One region of the Marinobacter fonticola genome, then DNA from elsewhere that is predicted to be linked to it. Evidence: predicted binding sites of a transcription regulator. Region 1 holds the regulator's gene; each other region holds the start of a gene.
The links. The regulator FliA, encoded in region 1, starts transcription of late flagellar genes. The targets are predictions, from matches to a motif close to CTAAAGTTTNNNNNNNNNNNGCCGNTAA.
Positions count from the first base shown of each region.

Region 1 (5,461 bases):
CGAGCTTACCGGTATTATTTTCTGGATTACCCATGATGGCGCTCTACTACTCAGGACTGAATGCGTTCGAAGATCTTCTCGATCTTTTCCTTCAGGACTGCCGCTGTAAAAGGCTTGACCACGTAACCGTTGACACCCGCCTGGGCCGCAGCAACGATCTGGTCGCGCTTGGCTTCGGCGGTCACCATCAGCACCGGGAGGCTCTTCAGGTTGGCGTCCGCGCGCACGGCCTGCAGCAGCTCGAACCCGGACATCCCAGGCATGTTCCAGTCGGTGACTAGGAAGTCGTATTTGCCGCTTTTAAGCATGGGCAACGCTGTATTGCCATCGTCCGCTTCGTCGGTATTGGTGAAACCAAGGTCGCGAAGCAGATTCTTAATGATCCGCCGCATCGTGGAAAAATCGTCCACGATCAGAATTTTCATGTTCTTGTCCAATGGGACCTCCACTCATTAAAGCCCGGAAAAGCAACGACTCGTGAACTTGCTTAGTGCGTTATAGGAGCTCGAATCTCCTACCCGACAAAAGGGCCTAAGCCCTACACCAGCCTAGCAGTTTCTAAGCATTGCCTATTCTGTCCGCTTGGCGCGATCTGTAAAGCGCCCCTTACCAAAAACTACAATTTAAATGTGCGCTCAGGCCGCCTGCCACCCGCTCAACCGGGCCTTCAGCCGCAAGGCTGCCTGACTATGAATCTGACTGACCCGGCTCTCGCTCACCCCAATGACGGCACCGATCTCCTTGAGGTTCAGCTCTTCCTGGTAGTAAAGGCTAAGAACCAGCTTCTCGCGCTCGGGCAAACTGCTAATGGCCTCGGCCAGACTGCGCCGGAAACCTTCCGAAGATAAGGCCTCGAACGGTACGTCAGCACCACTGTCTTCATTGGTTATCGGCACGTCGCCGGATTCATTTAGCTCATCGAGACTAAAAAGTCGTCCGCCGCTGGAATCAGCCAGGCAGGCGTGGTATTCGGACAGTGGCATATCGAGCTCTTCAGCCACCTCGGCATCGGTGGCCTCGCGCCCCGTGCGACCCTCGACCGCCTTGATCGCCTGGGCAATACGCCGGGAATTGCGGTGTACGGAACGGGGTACCCAGTCGCCTTTGCGAATTTCATCGACAATGGCGCCACGGATACGGATGCCCGCATAGGTTTCGAAGGATGCCCCTTTGGTAGCCTCATACTTCTGCGCAGCCTCCAGCAGCCCAATCATGCCGGCCTGCATGAGGTCTTCCAACTGAACAGAGGCAGGTAGACGCGCCAGGAGATGCAGCGCGATTTTCTTAACCAGCGGCGCATGCAGCTCGACTAAGTCATGCGCTTTACGCTCGCTGGTTTGATGGTAGATTCCCAGGCCTTTTGCCAACTTCATGAATTCGGATTGCCCAACTCAGGGAGCCCGTCGTTCAGCCGGAAGCTCCAGAAAATGATCGACCGTCAAATCCGTCGCTCAGGATGCGTTTCAGACATCCACAAGGCGTTCAACGAAGAATTCAAGGTGACCCCGGGGCGATGACGGCAACGGCCAGTTGTCGACCCTCTGTGCCAACGCCTTGATAGCCAGCGACGCCTTTGCCCGCGGATAGGCATCGAGTACTGCACGCTGGCGTTGAACCGCTTTCTTAACGGCCTCGTCGTAAGGAACCATGCCCTCATATTGTAGCGCAACATCCAGGAAGCGCTCGGTAACGCGGGTCAGCTTGCCAAAAAGATGCTTGCCTTCCTGATCGTTGCGAACCTGGTTGGCGAGGATGCGAAAACGGCTAACCCCATGATCGCGATTCATTAACTTGATCAGGGCATAGGCGTCGGTAATGGAGGTCGGTTCATCGCAGACGACCAGCAATAACTCCTGGGAGGCCCGCAAGAAGCTAATCACACCCTCGGAGATCCCGGCCGCCGTATCGACGATCAGGACGTCGATTTGATCACCCAAGTCGCTAAACGCATTGATAAGGCCGGCATGCTCCATCATGGTCAGCTGCGTCATGCGCTGAGTACCGGAAGAGGCCGGCACGATTTTGATACCGCCAGGGCCATCCACAAGGACGTCCCGAAGTTCGCATTCGCCGGACAACACATCGGCCAGGTTGCGGTTGGCTGTGATGCCTAACAACACGTCGATGTTGGCCAGTCCCAGATCGGCATCCAGGACGACAACGCGACGCCCCATCTGCGCCAGGGCAATAGCCAGATTGACTGAGACGTTACTCTTGCCAACGCCCCCTTTGCCGCCGGATACGGCGATTACCTGAACCGGATTTGGTCTACTCATGCCGGATACGGTCTCTCGCGAAGGTATTTTGTTTATTGATTGCCGCCCGAGGGCCAGCCACTTTCAGGCTTCGCCAAGGCAGAAGCTGGGCATCGAACAGCCCCAAACACTGCCAGAGGCTCCCTGATTCAAGCGCCCGCTGCAACCATAGTCGCCTCTCTAGCCTCGCGCATTCGCTCGACGCCCAGGCGTACGAGCGGCACCGATTGCGCCGGATGGATATCATCTGGGATACGTTGACCGTCGGTATAATAAGCCACGCGAAGACCCGTCTCCATGGCAAACCCGAGCACTTCGCCGAGGGTCAATGCTTCGTCCAGCTTGGTCATGATACATCCGGCAGGCTTCGCCATCTTATAGCAATGCCATGTGGATTTCATAATGCGCGGCTGACTGGTTGCAGCCAGCACCAGATAAGGCTTGATCGGGTGGTAGCTGGACACCAGTTCATTGAGCTGTTCCTGATGTCCCCGATCGGAATGGGTCAGGCCGGCGGTGTCGATCAGCACCAGGCGCTTGTCCGTCAGATCGTCCAAAATACGGTCGAGCGAGTGGCTTTCATCCACCACCCGCACCGGCACATTAAGAATCCGGCCGAATACGAAAAGCTGCTCGTGCGCCGCAACCCGGTAGCGGTCGGTCGTCACCAGCGCCAGCGAATCTGCCCCGTGACGCAGGACGTATCGCGCCGCCATTTTGCCGATGGTGGTGGTTTTACCGGAACCGGTGGGGCCCATCAAAGCGACGATACCACCCTGCTCCACGATTTCCTGATCCTGAGTGCGTACTCCGGCTGCCAGCGTTCGCAAGGATTTCTTCCAGCCTTCCTCCAATCGCCCCGAACCGCTACTGCGGGCCAGAGTACCGGCCAGATGGCTGGATAGGCCAAACTCCTCCAGGCGCTCAGCCAATCGCTGCTGGCTGGCGTCTGGCTCGGATGCCAAAGTCTTGGCGACCGCAGACGGTTCCGGCTGACGACCGTTAACGGCGTCCCGCAGAGAGTGGATCTCGGCGCGCATGGCGTCCAGCGCCGCCTGAGTAGGATCCTGGCTAGGCGCAGCCCGCTCGGTCGTCATCACGGGTTTCGGTACCACCTCGGGTTGCGCCGAACGACGCTCGCGGGTCTCGCGGATGCGCTGACGCGAACGGCCCAGCTCATCTTCCAGGCGGCGGTGCTGATCGGCCTGCAGTTCTGCCAGGCGTGCACCGTTGGTCGCTTGCACGGCGGCATCGCCCAGTCGCTGGCGCGCCATATTTTCGTCATAGTCGAGGGCCGTCACGATTTCGACACCATCGTCCACGCGGCGATTGGACAGGATGACCGCATCCTCACCCATCTCGAGACGCACCATCTTCAGTGCTTGTGACATGGTTGGCGCAAAGAACCGTTTAACCTTCATGATGACTTACCTCCACCCTGCTGCTGTTGGCGGCTCACTGCTGGCCCACCGACGCGACAATCGTAATCTGTTTGTTATCCGGCACTTCCTGGTAGGACAGGACGTGCAGGCGCTCCACGCCATAGCTGGCAAAGCGAGCCATGACGTGGCGCAGCGGCCCGGAGACCAGCAGGATCGCCGGTTTGCCCATCATCTCCTGACGCTGGGCGGCGTCCTGCAGGGAACGCTGGAGCCTTTCCACCATGTTCGGCTCCAGCACCAGGCCGATATCGTCCTGACCGCCGGATTGTTGACTCTGCTGCATGGACTTTAGCAACATCTGTTCCAACTCTGGATCCAGGGTGATCACCGGAATCTCGGCATCGTTGCCGCAGATGCTTTGAATAATCATCCGGCGTAGCGCCTGACGGGCTGCCGTCGTCAAAGCGCGGGCATCCTGACTCTTGGGTTGAACGTTAACGATAGCCTCGGCGATCGATCGCATATCCCGGACCGGTACTTCTTCTTTCAGCAGATTCTGCAGCACTTTCAGCAGCAGGCTGATGGTGATGGTGTTCGGCACCAGCTCTTCGGCCAGTTTGGGCGAAATCTTCTCCAGCTGTTCCAGCCACTTTTGCACTTCCTCGTGGCCGATCAACTCGTGGGCATGCTTCTGCAAAATCTGGTTGAGGTGCGTGGCGACCACGGTACTGGCGTCGACCACCGTGTAGCCCAAAGTCTGCGCCTGATCTTTCTTCTCCGGCTCGATCCAGCAAGCATCCAGACCGAACGCGGGGTCCTTGCCTTCGATACCTTCGATCTTGCCGAAGACCTGCCCCGGATCGATGGCCAGCTCGCGGTCCGGATGAATCTCCGCTTCGGCGATGGTCACGCCCATCAGGGTGATACGGTAGACATTGGGCATCAGGTCCAGATTGTCGCGGATGTGTACCGAGGGCATCAGAAAGCCCAGATCCTGGGAAAGCTTCTTGCGCACACCCTTAATCCGGGTAAGCAGCTGACCGCCCTGGGAGCGATCCACCAACGGAATCAGGCGATAGCCCACTTCCAGGCCGACGATATCGACCGTGGCCACATCGTCCCAGCCCAGCTCCTTGGTTTCACTCGGTCCCGGCAGGGCCTTGCCCCCATTATCGCTACCCGGCTGAGAGCCAGGTGCCGGCGCAGTACGGGGCGCACCGCCGCCACGGGCCGGAAAGACGCTGTCATCCTCTTCGACTTGCTGCTGCTGATGCTTCCAGATGTAGTAGGCCAGACCCGCAGAGAGAAAGCCCAGACCGAGAAAGGCGACGTGGGGCATTCCGGGAATCGCACCGAGAATGATCAGAATAGCGGCCGCAATACCCAGGGCTCTTGGCGCGGTAAACATCTGGGACAGAATCTGCTGGCCCATGTCCTGGCTGGTGGTGACCCGCGTCACCATGATGGCGGCCGACGTGGACAGCAGCAGTGATGGAATCTGCGCAACCAGACCGTCACCGATCGTCAGCAGCGCGTAGCTGCGCATGGCGTCGACGAAGGCCAAATCGTGCTGCAGCATGCCGATGACGACACCGCCAATGATGTTAATAAAGAGGATCAGCAGACCAGCGATCGCATCCCCCTTAACAAACTTGCTGGCACCGTCCATGGAACCGTAGAAATCCGCTTCCTCGGCGATTTCCGAACGCCGGGCTTTGGCTTCGTCCTGGTTGATCAGGCCCGCGTTGAGGTCGGCATCGATGGCCATCTGCTTGCCTGGCATCGCATCCAGGGTAAAGCGGGCGCTGACTTCGGACACCCGGC
Region 1 is NZ_CP043042.1:1,599,346-1,604,806, reverse strand. Features, by position in the region: gene FXO11_RS07185 (protein phosphatase CheZ) at 1-34, opposite strand, end outside; gene cheY (chemotaxis response regulator CheY) at 51-437, opposite strand; gene FXO11_RS07175 (RNA polymerase sigma factor FliA) at 636-1,373, opposite strand; gene FXO11_RS07170 (MinD/ParA family protein) at 1,464-2,276, opposite strand; gene flhF (flagellar biosynthesis protein FlhF) at 2,405-3,676, opposite strand; gene flhA (flagellar biosynthesis protein FlhA) at 3,711-5,461, opposite strand, start outside.

Region 2 (5,461 bases), 520 kb from region 1:
CCGTAACCCGGTGGCCAGCCTCCCGCGCAAGCACCGCGAGGCTACCCATGAATGTGCCGCAGATTCCAAGGATATGAATGTGCATACTGTTCTCGAAACGTGGGTTCAAACCTACTGGCCGACATTTGGACCAGCCCTATCCGTGCCGCCCGTTAATAAATCTCGCAGTTCGCCAGTCAGGAAGAAAAGGGAAAGACTCCAGTATCAGCCGGGCGGCGTCAAGCCAAGAGGCTATAAGAGTGTTTCATGAAAACGTCTCGAGATTCACGTATGATTCGCGCGATGTGACCAACTAGCAGGAGGCGCCAGGAACGATGGCCATCAAGAATGCTTTTTACGCCCAGTCAGGCGGGGTGACCGCCGTCATCAATGCCAGTGCCTGCGGTGTTATCCAGACCGCACGTAAGCATCCAGAATCGATCGGCACGGTCTATGCCGGTCGCAATGGCATCATCGGAGCCCTCAGGGAAGAACTGATCGATACCAGCGAAGAAAGCGACGAAACCATTGCCGGCTTGATGTACACCCCCGGCGGGGCGTTCGGGTCATGCCGCTACAAGCTGAAGAACTTCAGCGAGAACAAACGGGAATACGAGCGCCTGATCGAAGTATTCCAGGCCCATGACATCGGGTATTTCTTCTACAACGGCGGCGGCGATTCCCAAGATACCGCCTTCAAGGTCTCCCAGATGGCCGATCGCATGGGTTACCCGATCACCTGTATCGGCGTGCCCAAGACCGTCGATAACGACTTACCGTTTACTGATTGCTGCCCCGGCTTTGGCTCCGTTGCGAAGTACATCGCGACGTCCACCCTGGAAGCGAGCCTGGATATCAAATCCATGAGCGAATCGTCCACCAAAGTCTTTATCCTGGAGGTGATGGGCCGTCATGCGGGCTGGATTGCCGCATCGGGTGGACTGGCCGGTCAGGGCGAAGGCGATCCGCCGCATATCATTCTGTTCCCGGAAATCCCCTTCGACCGCGACGCTTTCCTCAAACGGGTCGAGCACTGCGTGGAAAACTATGGCTACTGCGTGGTGGTAGCCTCCGAGGGTGCGCAGTACGAGGACGGCCGCTTCCTGGCCGATGCCGGCAGCAAGGACGCCTTCGGCCACACCCAATTGGGCGGTGTGGCTCCGGCGCTGGCCAACATGACCAAGCAGGCACTGGGCTATAAGTACCACTGGGCGGTAGCGGACTACCTGCAGCGGGCCGCACGCCACATTGCTTCCGCGACCGACGTAGAGCAGGCCTATGCCGTGGGCAAGGCTGCAGTGGAGATGGCGATTGCCGGCAAACAAGCCTTGATGCCAACGATCGTCCGGGAACAGTCCCGGCCCTATCGCTGGCATATTGGCGAAGCGCATTTGAGCGATGTCGCCAACCAGGAAAAGAAGATGCCGATCCACTACATTACCGACGATGGCTTCGGCATCACCCAGGACTGCCGCGATTACCTTGAGCCGCTGATCCACGGTGAGAGCTTTCCGCCATTCGAGAATGGCCTGCCTAAAGTGGCCCGCATCCGCGGTTTTTTGGCAGAGAAGAAGCTCAAGACAGCCTTCGATATTTGAGGATCTCTGAACGAAGAAGGCGCCCAAAAGGCGCCTTCTTTACGTTGTACCGCTGCTTCTAAAAACTCTCTCAGTTCACCCCACTGTCGCGGCTGAGCGTTGCTGAACAAACTGGGCAAACTCGGTGTAGCCACCAACATGTACATCACCGACGAAGATTTGCGGAACGGTCAACACGGGTTTGCCAACGCTCTTTTCCAGGTCCGTCTTGGCGATGCCTTCTCGTATCATGTCGATAAACTCGTGGTCCAGGTCTTTAAGCTCACACAGCTGCTTGGCGCGCACGCAGAAACCGCAACTAAAACGACCGTAGATTGTAACGCGTTCCATAATGAATTCCTCCGACAGTAAACTCAGCAACTGCCCCGCTGATCAAAAAGCACTCAAATCATGCCAGACTACCCGCCACATTAACATTAAATGCAGTGAATCATAGCGATAGACGCGGCTTATGCGCTGCCGACGCTGGTCAGGTGCGCAGGCGATTAAGCTGATCTTCCAGCGACACCACTTGATGCCCCAGAGTCTCTCCGCTGCCCCGTACACGCTCTGCCAACTCGCGCAGATCGCTGGCCGCATCGCCGATGTTGGTCAGGTTGCGATTAATCTCTTCGCTGACCGAGCTCTGCTCTTCCGCTGCCGTTGCCACCTGGGTCACATGCTCGACAATGGTCGCGATACGGCTGACCACGTCGGCCAGAGATTGGTCTGCTTCCCGGGTTCTTTCCACAGCGCTGGTGGCGCGGTCCACGCCCCCGCGGATGACGGTGACGGTCTGTTGCACTTCTTGCTGCAAGCCATCGATCATCTGACTGATCTCGTCGGTGGATTCACGGGTCTTCGAGGCCAACGTACGCACCTCGTCAGCCACCACCGCGAAGCCCCGTCCCTGCTCACCGGCCCGGGCGGCCTCGATGGCGGCATTGAGCGCCAGCAGGTTGGTCTGCTCGGCAATACCGCGAATGACCTCGAGAATACGGTTGATATCGTCACTACGATTAGCCACGTGACCGATGGCACTGCTTGCTTCTTCCATATCCGAAGCTAGCGCCTGAACGCCGTTAACCGCCGTCGTCAACGTACCCTGAGTCGTTTCCACACCCTCGCTCGCCTCACGCGCATTGCCTGCTGCTTCGGCGGCAAAGGTCGCCACTTCACTGGCGGCGGCGGACATTTCGTTCATGGCGGTAACGACGCTATCGATCTCGCCATGCTGACGGCTGGTGTTCTGCTCGGTTTCGCCGGCAATGCGGCTCACATCCTCGGACTGATCACTGACCGCACGGTTGATCGACTTCAGGTCGTTGATCATGTTCCTCAGCTTGGCAAGGAAGGCATTAAACCCCTCCGCTAGTGCGATCAGCTCGGCATGAGTATCGATCGTCAACTCCTGGGTCAGATCGCCCTCGGCGCTGGCCAGGTTGGCCATGCGATCACGAATTTGGTCCAGCGGACGCGTCACCGAGCGCACCAGCACCACCAGCAGCAGCAGAGAAATAATAGAAACCACGACGCCCGCCGTCATCTGGCGAGCCGCGGTCGCGTCTACCTGCTCGGACAGCAAGCTATTGACCTGCTTCAATTCCGCCAGGGCCACGTCCCGGGGCAATTCGATGACCATTGACCACAGCGTATTCGATGCCTTGATATGAATCGGATAGGCCACGGCGATATCCTCACCGTTATCGAGCACGTCCTCGGCACCATTCCTCGCCAGTGCGCGGTAATCTTCGGCCCACTCCGGTAGCGCTTCTTTCAGCGGACGCCCCAGATGATCGGTGTAATGGCTGGAACCGGCGATCAGCCCGATATCGCTGATCAAGGTCACACGTCCGGCCCCGCCATACAGATTCTGGCTGACCTGGCGCAAGGTTTTCTGGATCGTGGACAGGTTGATGTCCGTCCCCACGACGCCGGCAAACTCACCCTGATTGAAGATCGGCATCACCAGACTGGTCATCAGCTCGGTATAACCTTCGCTGATCTCATACAGGTAAGGCTCCATGGTGCACGGTTTGAGTTTTTCCTTGGAGCAGAGGTACCACTCCGCTTCGCGGAGACCGAATTCGTTGAGGCCGTCAAGGTACTTGCTGGACGGATCCTCGGTGCGGCTGAACAGGATTTTCCCTTGCGGGCCGCGATAGTAGTAGATCTCGAGTGTACCCTCGTCACTGCTGTGTTCTTCGACGCCGCCGGTGAAGTAGCGATCCTGGCCATCGTAGGCATCGGGCTCGAACTGGGCGTAGATAGAACTCAGCTCCGGTTGACCTGCGAGGATGGCTCCGGCGGTTTCCATCAGATCGCGGCGTCCCATACGGGCCGAGTCGGAGCCTTCCACGTTACGGTGAATCACCTCACGAAAGGTCTCGGGAATCTTGTAGGCGCGGTTGAAAATGCCGGCGACCATCTCGCCATATTGGCCTGCCGTGGCGCGCAACCGCTCAACCACGATATCCTGAACCAACGTCCCGGTATCATCCGTAATACGAGCTTCCATTTTGGCGAGTGAAATCTGGGCCGTGAGGATCATACTCACACCCATCAGAAGCAGCAGTGCGATGACCAGTGCGTAGAGTTTCAGTTTCAGCGAAAGTTTTTTCATGGAGATCCCGGATCCAACAGTTTAAGCCTCGCTCGGCAGGCTAGAGCCCGTCAGTCCTGTTCCTGGATTCAGGGGACTGACAAAATAGGTTATCGGCCACCCTGGACATTCCTTGAAAGCCGGCAGCAGGCTACGGCACATCGAGGCCGTTGCGTTCACACTGGCACTGCATGAATGCTGGCGCATCGACGCTGACGCTATCCACGCTATGTCAACGGGTAACGATAGTGCGATGCTGCCGGGCAAACCACTACACTGTGTAATCGACTTGGAGATCCCTTGGCCTATCTATCCCTGTTCTTCACCGCCTTTGCTGCGGCGACCCTACTTCCGGCCTACTCGGAAGTGCTGCTGGGAGGGCTTGTAACCCAGGGATTCTCGGCATGGGGGCTATGGGCGTGCGCTACTGCGGGCAACACCCTGGGCTCGGTTCTTAATGGCTGGATCGGTCGGCAGGTGGAGCGCTTTCGACACAAACGCTGGTTTCCGATGAGCGAGAAGCAGCTGGAAGCGGCCCAGGCACGCTTCAACCGCTTTGGCCAATGGTCATTGCTAATGGCCTGGCTGCCCGTGGGTGGGGATGCGCTCACCTTGATTGGCGGCATCATGCGCGTGCCCTGGCTCAACTTTATTGTGCTGGTGGCCATCGGCAAGGGCATCCGCTATGCCCTCGTGCTCTGGGTCGTGTTTGAGGCCACCTGAGGAGTCTCTGATTCAAGTCAATTCGCCGGGCGTTGGTCGCCTTCCGCCGGCTCATCGTAGATGTAGGCTCGCAACAAATCCTCACCGTTGAATTCCGAGCCCAGTACGGCGATAAACGTATAAACGCCGATCAGCTTACGGTTTAGAAAAACAAATTCCTTGGGCGGGATACGGAAATAACGACTGATTGCCGACTTCGCCGCCTGCCGCGCAACTCTGGAAGGCAGGTCGCTCTGCTTCCAGCGATACTGGCCATTCTCGTTAACGGCGTAATCGGGCCAGTGGCCATTAGCCGGGGCCAGTGGCTCCAACACCGACATGCAGACCTCGCCGAAGCGCGTGAGTATGTCGTCGGGCCAGTCGGTGCTCATGAAGTTCAGTTTGATACCGCCCTCGACAACCCGTTGCAGATCCTGCTCGTAGGACGCTTTGATCATTGAGCGGACCGGGTCGAGAAACACGTCCGAATAGCGCTGCACCGCGCCGAAATCGAGTAGCACCATTTGGTCGGTATCGGTGCCGGCATCCTCGGCGATGCGAATGCGATAATTGCCGAAGTTGGGATCAGTCTGGATCTCGC
Region 2 is NZ_CP043042.1:1,081,881-1,087,341, reverse strand. Features, by position in the region: gene mpl (UDP-N-acetylmuramate:L-alanyl-gamma-D-glutamyl-meso-diaminopimelate ligase) at 1-85, opposite strand, end outside; gene FXO11_RS04830 (6-phosphofructokinase) at 315-1,577, shown strand; gene FXO11_RS04825 (GrxA family glutaredoxin) at 1,653-1,907, opposite strand; gene FXO11_RS04820 (methyl-accepting chemotaxis protein) at 2,047-4,179, opposite strand; gene FXO11_RS04815 (YqaA family protein) at 4,459-4,881, shown strand; gene FXO11_RS04810 (ABC1 kinase family protein) at 4,899-5,461, opposite strand, start outside.
Region 2: the regulator FliA is predicted to act here: its motif matches at 4,269-4,296, upstream of FXO11_RS04820 (methyl-accepting chemotaxis protein).

Region 3 (5,461 bases), 1.2 Mb from region 1:
ACTTCACCAACTCCCAGTTCCAGGTGGGCGCCAACGCTAACCAGACCATTAACGTATCCCTCGGTAGCGCGCGTGCCACTGATATCGGCAACTACACCGCGGATACCAGTAATGGCACTCTCTCCGGCAACCTAACTGCGGCTGCCACAGATGCGCCGGCTGGTAACGGTGTTGCTGCAGGCAACATCACGGTGTCGGGTAATGGTGTCACCGAACTGGCCGAGTTCGGTGCGAATGCGACGGCCAGCGATGTCGCCAGTGCAGTTAACGACCTGAGTTCGAAGACAGGGGTTAGCGCCGATGCCTACACCGAAGCGACCATTTCCGGACTTTCCGCGGGCACGGTCTCTTTTGATCTGACCGGCGAGAACAGTTCAGCGGTCACGATCTCGGCTACCGTTGAGAGTGGCGACAATAGCGCCTTGGTAACAGCTATTAACGACGCCTCTGCGACAACCGGCATCACTGCAAGTCTGGATGATTCTGGCAACGTATTGCTGGAGAGTGAGGCTGGCGAAGATATCGTTATCGCCGATTCCTCCGCGAACGTCACCGTGACTTCGGCTGATGGTTCGACCGCGAGTCTAGTGGCTGGTGGTAACGACAGTACCCGTGTGACCGGTGAGGTTGACTTCAGCTCAAGCTCAGCCTTCAGCATCGTTGGCAACTCTGCCGAAGTTGTGAGCGCAACATCTGAGAGCGGCGCGCTACAGAGTGTCGCTGAAATAGATATAACAACCGCTGACGGTGCAAACCAAGCGATTGCGACTATCGATGCGGCTCTGACCTCGATCAACAGCCAGCGAGCTGACCTGGGTGCGATCCAGAACCGCTTCACATCGACTATCGATGCGATTGCGACCACTTCTGAGAACCTTTCGGCTGCACAAAGCCGGATCCTGGACGCTGACTTCGCTTCTGAAACGGCGAAGCTGTCCAAGTCTCAGGTGCTGCAGCAGGCTGGTATCTCAGTCCTGGCGCAGGCCAACGCCCGCCCGCAGCAGGTTCTTTCCCTCCTGCAGTAATAGGGGTAGAGCGGTAACAGCCGGTCCTTTCGGGGACCGGTTTTCCGCCGTGAGAGGATAGCGAGGTGAGCTATGAATGACATAAACCTGAACAGCTCGGATTTGAAGCTGGTTCGCTCCAGTGAACAAGCTCCGGCTCGGGCGTCTGCGCCACCTCAGGCAGAAGGAAATGAGCCTTCCGCTCGGGTCCAGGAAGCGGGTGTTACCGTTGGTCTTTCCAGACAGTCTCAACCGACACGAATTGAGCGGCTGGAAGATCGGCGTGAAGCCCAAAGGGAATCGCTCGATCAGGCGGTTTCCCGGCTGAATGACTTCGTGCAAACCGTCCAGCGTGATCTTCAATTTGAAGTGGACAATGACTCCGGAAAGACCATTGTCCGTGTCGTTGATCAGCAGACGGATAAAGTGGTTCGGCAGATTCCTGATGATGTGGCTTTAAGGTTGGCCGAAAAATTGCAGCAGGATGAACCGCTGACGTTGTTTTACATCGAAGTGTAAACCTTTGCCGGTTTCGCCTAGGCCTTAAACAGCGGTATTTCAGCACCGCCGCCTCCGTGAGGAGCCGGCGGTGTTTGTCGTTCAGGGCGCTAGAAGCGAGGGTGGGCGCTCTACATTTAGTTACAATTCCGACGGCGATAAGGGCAAAGTTTTGCCGCTTTTGGCCGATAAGCATACAAATGGATATGCAGCCTTCCTGAGGAGGCAATAATTATGGCAGGTATATCTTCACTAGGCATTGGTTCAGGGGTTCTGAATTCGGATCTTGTCGACCAGTTGGTGACAGCTGAACGTAAACCGGCGACCCAGCGGCTGGACTTTAACCAGCAGCGTACCGAGGCATTAATTTCTGCCTATGGCACGCTGCGCAGTGCAATTACCGAACTACGCCTGCCGATGCGTCAACTCAGTTCGCCGGAAGGCCTTAAATCGTTCTCGGCCACGTCGTCCAATGAAGACGTTGCGGTCACTCTCGATAGCAGCAAAGCCAGCCGTGGAAGCTATACCGTTCAGGTGGACAGCCTTGCGCAGTCGCAGTCGTTGGCTTCCGGAACATGGGACAGCAAAGACAGCACGACGATCGGTACCGGCTCGCTGACGGTTTTTGTCGGTAGTGAAAGTAAAAATATCGCCATAGACGGTACGAATAACACGCTTCAGGGTTTAGCCGACGCTATTAACGAAGCCGATATCGGGGCAACCGCCGGTATTGTCGATACAGGGGCGGGCTTTCGTCTGGTTTTGTCCTCGGAAGAAACGGGCACTGACAATGCCATCAGTATTTCGGTGAACGACACTGACGGCAACAATACCGACACGGCCGGACTATCGGCTTTTGCCTTCAACGGTACCGTTCAAAATTTAACTGAAACTGTAGCGGCTAAAGATGCCGTGGTGCAGGTTAACGGGATATCCATCACCCGACAGTCAAACACCATCGAAAATGTCATCGATGGATTGACCTTTGACTTAAAAGCAGAAGGTATAACCTCGACCGTTAAGGTTTCTCAAGATACCGGAGCTGTCGCGGACCGGGTTCAAACCTTTCTAGATAAGTTCAATACGTTGCAGCAGACCATCCAAGGTCTTTCAGGTTACAACGCCGAGAGCGGCCGGGGCGGTTTGCTTTCCGGAGATTCGACGGTTCGTAATGTCCAGAACCAGTTGAGGGGCATGTTGACCGGCATCGTCCCCGGCCTTGAAGACGCGGGCGTCCGCTCGCTGGCGGATGTGGGGATCACAACGGATTACAAGACCGGTCAGCTCGCTTTCGACCGCTCGGTGTTCGAAGAACAACTGAAGACATATCCCGATGACGTTGTAGCTCTGTTTGCAGAGCAGGGGCGCTCGAGCGACTCGCAAATTGAGTTTGTGGGAAGCAACCTGAATACCGAGCCCGGCGAGTATAAAGTCAATATCACACAGATTGCCACTCAGGGTGGGGTTTCCGGTACGAACGTCGGTACCGCTTCTGTGACTATCGACGCCAACAACGATGCGCTGACTTTTAAAGTTGATGGTAGTAGTTCAGTCAGTATCCAGTTGACCGCCGGCACCTATACCCGCGACGCGCTTGCTCAGGAAATCCAGGCCAGGCTTGATGAGAACGCTGTGCTCAGCTCCAGCGGCCAATCCGTGAAGGTTGCTTTTGATCCCGGCGCTGGCGCGCTGACGTTTACTTCAGGTGCGTTCGGTAGTGAATCCAACGTAAGCATCACTTCCGTGGATACGAATTCTGCTGCTGACCTTGGTCTGTCCGTAACCTCAGGTACGGCTGGCCAGGATGTTGCGGGCACGATTAATGGTCAACGAGCAACCGGTGAAGGTCAGGTTCTGTTTGTCGAGGGCGCGACAGCCGCTGCCGGTATGCAAGTTCGTGTGACGGGTGGAAGCACAGGTGCCCGGGGTTCGATTAGCTTTATTGAGGGTATCGGCGAGCGTGCGGTAAACATGGTGACCGACATGGTCGGCGCCGGGGGCGTGCTGGAAGCTCGCACAGACAGCTTGCAAGACGAATTAAAGGAAATAGCAGAACAGCGCGTGCAGCTGGAAGATCGGATTACCTCCTACCGTGAACGCTTGGTCTCTCAATTCTCCGCAGCGGATGCATTGATCTCGCAACTTAATAGCACAAGAGATTACGTCACGCAGCAGCTCGCGGCGCTGGCCCCGAACAAACGCGATAACTAAGCCTGACCTTGTACAGGCCTAAGAGAGGAAAACATGAACGGTTTACAGGCATACCAACGAGTTAACACCCAAACCAGCATCACCGATGCGGACCCTCACAAGCTGATTCAGCTTCTGTATAACGGTGCGCTGGAGCGTATCAATATGGCCAAAGCCCGCATGCAGGCCAAGGATTTCGAGGGCAAGGGGCGCCTGATCAGCAAGACTATCGAAATCATTGGTGGCTTGCGTAGCTTTCTTGATTTTGAGAAAGGCGGTGAATTGGTGCAGCGTCTTGAAGCGCTGTATGACTATATGGAGCGCGCGCTGTTCGATGCGAACCGTCTTAACGACGTCGCTAAGCTCGATGAAGTATCCAGTCTGCTACGTCAGGTAAAAGACGGCTGGGACAGTATTCGCGAAGAAGTCCTAGGTGGCCAGCAAGCTGCGGTTTAACGGCGCCGTCTACTCCCGATGTTTTCGGTTAATCGGGACTGTTTGGGAAGCTGAGTGAGATGTCCGGCTTCCCCGAGGTTATCGGTTACGACGTTGGACCGTTTACTATAATAAGGTTTTCTGTAAGCGGTTTTGGATCATGCGGCTCAATATCCTAAAATCCCTTTTCGTCGCCTCGGCGTTAATCCTCTCAGCGCTGCTCCCCCTATCGACCGCCGCCGAAACTGAGACAGGTGCGACGCCGCAATCCGCCATATTCGCCATTCCCGCCGTCTGGCCTTGGGGTTATCGAGACCGTCACGGTGAACCTGCCGGGAGCCTTGTGCAATTGGCTCACCGCTTAGTCGCAATCGCCGATGTTCCCATCGACTACGAGCTACGGCCGCACCGCCGGGCAGTCGCGGAGATTGTTCAGGGCCGGTCGGATTTCGTCGTACTGTTCGAAAATCCGGCCATCGATAGCGCCGCCTTTGACTTGGGCGTGGTCGTGCAAACCGAAGTGCTTTTGACGGCCCGGGCCGATTCAGAGACGGAGCTTTCGATGGAGGGGCTGGCAGGACAGACCGTGGCCTTCGTGAGCGGCACCTATTATGGCGAAGTATTCCGCCAAGCGGACAAAATAGAGAAGGTGCCTGTCAGGGATGTGTTTCAAGCGCTCGAAATGCTTAAGCGCGGGCGTGTCTCCGCGGTGCTCTGTAGTGATCAGGCCCTTTACCACACTTTGAAATCTCTCGACCTGCCGTACCAAAACTTTCGCATGAACGTGTTTCGCAAAGGCCAGGAAGGTCACCTCTACATGTCCCGAAAGGCGATGCATCCCGAGCTGCGTGAGCCCCTCGCTGACGCACTGGAGCAATTGCGGCAAACCGGCGAACTCGAGTCTATATTCCACCTGCCCGAATAACCTTTACTTAATGGCTGCCAGGCCTTCAAGATGGGCTGTCACGCCTTCCGCCAGGGCACTCAGATGGTAGCCCCCTTCCAGGGTTGAAACCACGCGATCATCGGCTGAATCGTGCGCCACACTAGTGATCATATCCGTTAGCCAGCGATAGTCTTCGGCCTCAAGCTGCAACTCCGCCAACGGGTCGGCCTTGTGGGCGTCGAATCCGGCAGAAACCAGCACTAACTGCGGCTTGAAATCCTGCAGGCGATGAAGCCATTCGGCTTCGACTTTCTTGCGGTAATCCGTCGACGAGGTGCCTGCCAGGATAGGCGTGTTGACGATGTTCTCCGGCATCCGGAAGACGTGGGAATGAGGGTAGAACGGGTGCTGGAAGCTCGAGCACATTAGCACTCGCTCGTCTCCCTGC
Region 3 is NZ_CP043042.1:2,795,772-2,801,232, reverse strand. Features, by position in the region: gene FXO11_RS20575 (flagellin N-terminal helical domain-containing protein) at 1-1,025, shown strand, start outside; gene FXO11_RS12370 (flagellar protein FlaG) at 1,098-1,523, shown strand; gene fliD (flagellar filament capping protein FliD) at 1,737-3,713, shown strand; gene fliS (flagellar export chaperone FliS) at 3,747-4,148, shown strand; gene FXO11_RS12355 (substrate-binding periplasmic protein) at 4,288-5,052, shown strand; gene FXO11_RS12350 (histone deacetylase family protein) at 5,056-5,461, opposite strand, start outside.
Region 3: the regulator FliA is predicted to act here: its motif matches at 1,667-1,694, upstream of fliD (flagellar filament capping protein FliD).

Region 4 (5,461 bases), 1.2 Mb from region 1:
TCATAGGTCAGCTCGATGTAAGTCGGCTTGTCGGGCGCCGCTTCCGGAGCAACGCTCCAGCGCCACATATCGTCTTCCGCCTCGGCCCAAGGGTCTTCCAGCACCATCCCCTCGTAGGAGATGTGCAGCAGGTTGGCGTCCATGGAGTAAGGCGACTTGCCCTTCTTCTTCTCGACCGGGATGTTGCGTTCTTCGCAGTAAGCCAGAAGCTTCTCACGAGAGTTCAGATCCCACTCGCGCCAGGGGGCGATCACGTGGACACCGGGTTTAAGGGCGTAGGCGCCCAACTCGAAACGAACCTGATCGTTGCCCTTGCCGGTAGCACCGTGAGAAATAGCGTCCGCGCCGGTTTCGTTGGCGATTTCGATCAAGCGCTTGGAAATCAGTGGGCGGGCGATAGACGTACCCAGCAGATACTCGCCCTCGTAAACGGTATTGGCTCGGAACATCGGGTAGACGAAATCACGCACGAATTCCTCACGCAGGTCTTCGATGTAGATTTCCTTAACGCCTAGCGTTTCCGCCTTGGCGCGCGCCGGCTCTACTTCCTCGCCCTGCCCCAGGTCGGCTGTGAAGGTAACGACTTCACAGTTATAGGTATCCTGAAGCCAGCGCACGATGACCGAGGTGTCCAGGCCACCGGAATAGGCTAGCACTACCTTATTGATGTTCGACATGCCGATGCTCCGATCAAAATGAATGAACAGAGGATGACGACACAGGCCAACTGCTGCCGATATCCTCTGAAACTCAACGAGGGGCGACATTGTACGGCAGCGCAGGCCCGCATCCAATTGGATTGACGGAAAAGACACTACATCCACTACATCGCCGGGATTGGCAGGCTAAGATGCCTCGGCATTCAAACCTGATCGACTGCCGGGAGCCAAAACGGGACATTAGCCATTCTTACTGGGATCGAAATCGGCATCGGCACGCTGCAGGCCGCGGCGCTCTCCTTGGCGCTCCAGCCTGACCGTCGTGCGGCGGTTTTCCGCCGGATTGGATGACGCCGGATAACGCTCGCCGTGGTAGCGGGCCACGATCATATCCTGGGCGATGCCGTTGGCTATGAGGTACTCGGCCACTGCGTTGGCGCGCTCTTCGGACAGGGAACGGTTGTGGATGCGGCTACCGCTGTTGTCGGTGTGGCCATCGACATAGATTTGACTGATGGTGCTATCGGCCTGGACAAACTGAATAACCTTATCCAGCCGGTCCAGATCCGCATTATTCAGTTCGGCACTATCCAGTTTGAACTGGATGCGCGAACGCTGAACTTGGTCGTAGTTGACCGGTAGCAGGCTGGCGACACAGGTTCTGTAATCGCCGAATGTCGCGGGAAAGTTGATGTTGGAAACGCTGACCCGAATCGGCTCCGGCGAGTAGCGGGCATGGCTAGTAACCGTCGGCGCCATACCGGACATCAAGCCTTCGACCATCGCCATCGCACGCGCCGTCTCGACCGTCACCGCGCGGCGGTCGTCGCTCACACTTACCGCTCCCAACGGCCGGGGCGTGGCGCCGGGCCGCCAACTCGGGGCCTCGACATTCAGCGACGCACGCCCGGCTTTCATTAGACGGATATCGGATTCGAGAAAAAATATCAGGTTTTCCCCTGCCCGATGCTGGAACACCGCACGCCCATAACCGGGCACCTCGTGGGTCAACGTGCAACTAAAAACAGAAGACGCAAGATACCATTGGCTGTTCTCGATCCCGGCACCAAAGCTGGCGGCCTCACTGCCCAAGGCGGGTATACAGAGCAAGGGCAAAATCAGTAGAGATCGAAAGGGATATCGCATCGCGTGAGCCATCGGTTGAGCGTAAGTTGCCGTCACTCCAAGTATCGGCCACGGGCGAGAAATCTTTAGGGCCATTCAACCGGAAAAAAGACTTCAATCCGAAGCGAGCCTGGCTTCTGGTATACTGCGGCGCATTACAGATTCACCGTTCAGTACGTAGGAACATCCATGACCACAACTTTGACGCTAACCCGCCCCGACGACTGGCACCTGCATGTCCGGGACGGCGAGGTGCTGGCCGACACGGTACCGGCCTCGGCACGCTGCTTTCATCGCGCGATCATCATGCCCAACCTGGTACCGCCGGTGATCAATGCCGAGCAGGCGCTGGGCTACCGGCAGCGGATTCTGGATGCCCTACCCGCCAAGACCCAATTCGATCCGCTGGTTACGCTTTATCTGACCGAGCAAACCACGCCGGAACAAATCCTTGAAGCACGTGATGCCGGCATTGTCGCGGCCAAGCTCTATCCCGCTGGCGCCACGACCAACTCAGCCTCCGGCGTCACCGACATCCGTAACATCGATGCCGCACTCGCGGCCATGAGCGACTGCGGCATGCTCTTGTTGGTGCACGGGGAAGTCACGGATAACGACATCGATATCTTCGACCGCGAGAAAGCTTTTCTGGACCGAGTGCTGGCTCCCACCCGCGAACGCTTTCCGGAACTGAGGATTGTGCTGGAGCACATCACCACCGCCGACTCAGCGGAATTCGTACGTGCCAGCGATCGCAACCTGGGCGCAACGATTACACCGCAGCACTTGCTGTACAATCGTAATCACATGCTGGTCGGAGGCATTCGCCCGCACTTGTATTGCCTGCCCATTCTGAAGCGCCAGCGTCATCAGCAGGCACTGCAAGATGCCGTCGTCAGTGGCGACAACCGTTTCTTTTTGGGCACGGACTCGGCGCCGCACGACACCAGCCGCAAGGAAACCGCCTGCGGCTGCGCCGGCTGCTTCTCGGCGCCGGCGGCCATCGAACTCTACGCGGAGGCCTTTGACGATCTTGGCGTTTTGGAGAAACTAGAGGCCTTTGCCAGCTTTAATGGTGCGGATTTCTATGGACTGCCGCGCAATAGCGATACGATTACACTGGTGCGCGAGCCTTGGACCCAGGCAGCCTCACTGCCACTCGGCTCAGGCTCCATCACGCCTTTGCGGGCGGGCGAAGCGATTCGCTGGCGACTTCAGGAAACGGCATAATCCGGTTCGAAATGGAGCGCGACCAGAGCAACGCGCCGCCAGAGGTGCCGGTCACAAAGTGACTGAACAGTAGCCGCCAAATATCAACAGTCAGACATCAACAGTTCAGACATCAACAGTAAGGGTACGCAGTGATTGAGGAAGATAAGCCGACCTCTCCGATGGCCGCACGGTTCAGGGGTTTCCTCCCTGTAGTCGTCGACGTGGAATCCGGCGGGTTCAACTCCCGGACTGATGCCCTGCTGGAAATCGCCGCGGTGCTAATCGAAATGGACGACGATGGCTGGTTAAAGCGGGGCGAAACCCTGGCTCATCATGTTCATCCTTTCGATAATGCCAACCTGGAGCAGTCGGCGCTGGACTTTACAGGGATTGACCCCTGGGACCCGGACCGGGAAGCCGTCCACGAGAGCGATGCACTCGCCGATATTTTCAGCCCCATCCGCAAGGCCGTTAAGAATAACGGTTGTAAGCGAGCGGTTCTGGTGGGTCACAACGCCACCTTCGACCATAATTTCCTGTTCGCAGCAGCTGATCGCTGCGGCATCAAACGTAATCCGTTCCATCCTTTTTCGACCTTCGACACAGCGACCCTGGCAGGCCTTGCCTATGGCCATACGGTTCTGGCCCGGGCATGTAAATTAGCGGGTATTCCCTTCAGTAATCGCGAAGCGCATTCCGCCGCCTACGATGCCGAAAAAACCGCCGACCTGTTCTGCGGGATCGTCAACCGCTGGAAAGAACTCGGCGGATTCCCGCCACCGCTGAGCGACTTGGCGGACGAAGTCGAATAGATCCGATGACCTACGGCGAGTAAAACGAAAAAGGGGCGCCATCACCGGCGCCCCGTCGTATACCAGTACAGAACGTTACCAGTAAATACCCCGCATGATCGCCGCGAAGGCCACCTGCTCCGAGGATACCTTGGGTCGTCTTGCACCACGCGCGCCGGAGGCAATGGCGGAATCCGGGAACATCCGGTATCCGGTATTCATCACAATTTCCCCCATTTTTGGTGCCAGCGCATTCAGGACCTGGGCAAAGGTCCCCAATCGTGTAGCGATGCGCTTGGGCCGATGGATAATAGCTTCGGCGACCATGTCCGCCGCCTCGTCGGGCGACAGGGTGGGCACCTGATCATAGATCTTGGTCGGTGCAATCATCGGCGTTTTTACCAGCGGCATGTTGATCGTGGTAAACGTGACGTGGCGGTCCGACCACTCCGCTGCCGCACAACGGCTAAAGGCATCGAGGGCTGACTTCGAAGCCACGTACGCAGAGAAGCGCGGGGCATTGGTCAGCACCCCTATCGAGGAAATGTTGACGATGTGTCCACGCCGGTGCTCGAGCATGCTCGGCGCAAAGCCCATGATCAGACGCACAGAACCGAAGTAGTTCAGTTGCATCGTGCGCTCGAAATCGTGGAAGCGATCAAACGACAGGTCCAGCGACCGGCGGATTGAGCGTCCGGCATTGTTGACCAGCACATCCACATGACCGTGGTTGTCCAGCACGGTTTTCACGAACTCGTCGCATTGCGCCATATCGGAAAAGTCGCATTGGTAGGCGTGAACACTCGCCCCCCGCTCCTCAAGCGATTTGGCAACTTCCTTGAGTCGTTCCGGCTTGCGCGCCCCGATTACCAGAATGGCCCCAGCGTCCGCCAGCTTCTGCGCCGTCGCCAAGCCGATACCGGAGGTAGCGCCAGTAATCACGCAGACCCGGCCTTCGACGGTTCCCTTCAGCGTGCGGTCCTTGAACAGATCCGGGTCCAGGTGGCGCTCCCAGTAATCCCAAATCACAGCCGAATAGTCCGTCAGGCGCGGCACTTGGATGTTGGTTCCCTTCAACACCCGTTCGGTTTCCCGGGCGTCAAAACGGGTTGGATAATTGACGAAGGACATCACCGAGGGCGGAATGCCCATATCGTCCAGTATGGCACTGGTGAGCCGGCGAACCGGCGGCAGATTCTTGAGGCTTTGACGGATAAACGGCGGTATGAAACCGAACATGCGGCTGTCCACGCGCATGGCCATCCGCGGTGCATGGCCCGCTTCGCAGAAAATATTGAGGATCTCCCCCATCTTGTAGGGATCCGTATCCACCAAATGGAAACAGTTGCCGTCCTCGCCTTCCAGGTGAGCAATGTGGTCCAACGCATTCGCCACAAAATCCACGGGAACAATATTGAGACGCCCCCCCTCGATACCGACTGTCGGCACCCATTGGGGCAACGCGGAGCGGATCTTCTGGATCATCTTGAAGAAATAATAGGGGCCGTCGACCTTGTCCATTTCCCCGGTTTCGGAATGGCCAATCACCATCCCCGGGCGATAAATACGGAAGGGTATCTTGCACTCGTAACGGACAACCTTTTCCGCGTCATGCTTGGTTTGCAAATAGGGATGATCGAGCTGCTCGGCTTCCTCGAACATGTCCTCGCGGAA
Region 4 is NZ_CP043042.1:2,774,794-2,780,254, forward strand. Features, by position in the region: gene FXO11_RS12265 (argininosuccinate synthase) at 1-677, opposite strand, end outside; gene FXO11_RS12270 (flagellar protein MotY) at 900-1,769, opposite strand; gene pyrC (dihydroorotase) at 1,974-3,014, shown strand; gene rnt (ribonuclease T) at 3,176-3,808, shown strand; gene FXO11_RS12285 (SDR family oxidoreductase) at 3,884-5,461, opposite strand, start outside.
Region 4: the regulator FliA is predicted to act here: its motif matches at 1,847-1,874, upstream of FXO11_RS12270 (flagellar protein MotY).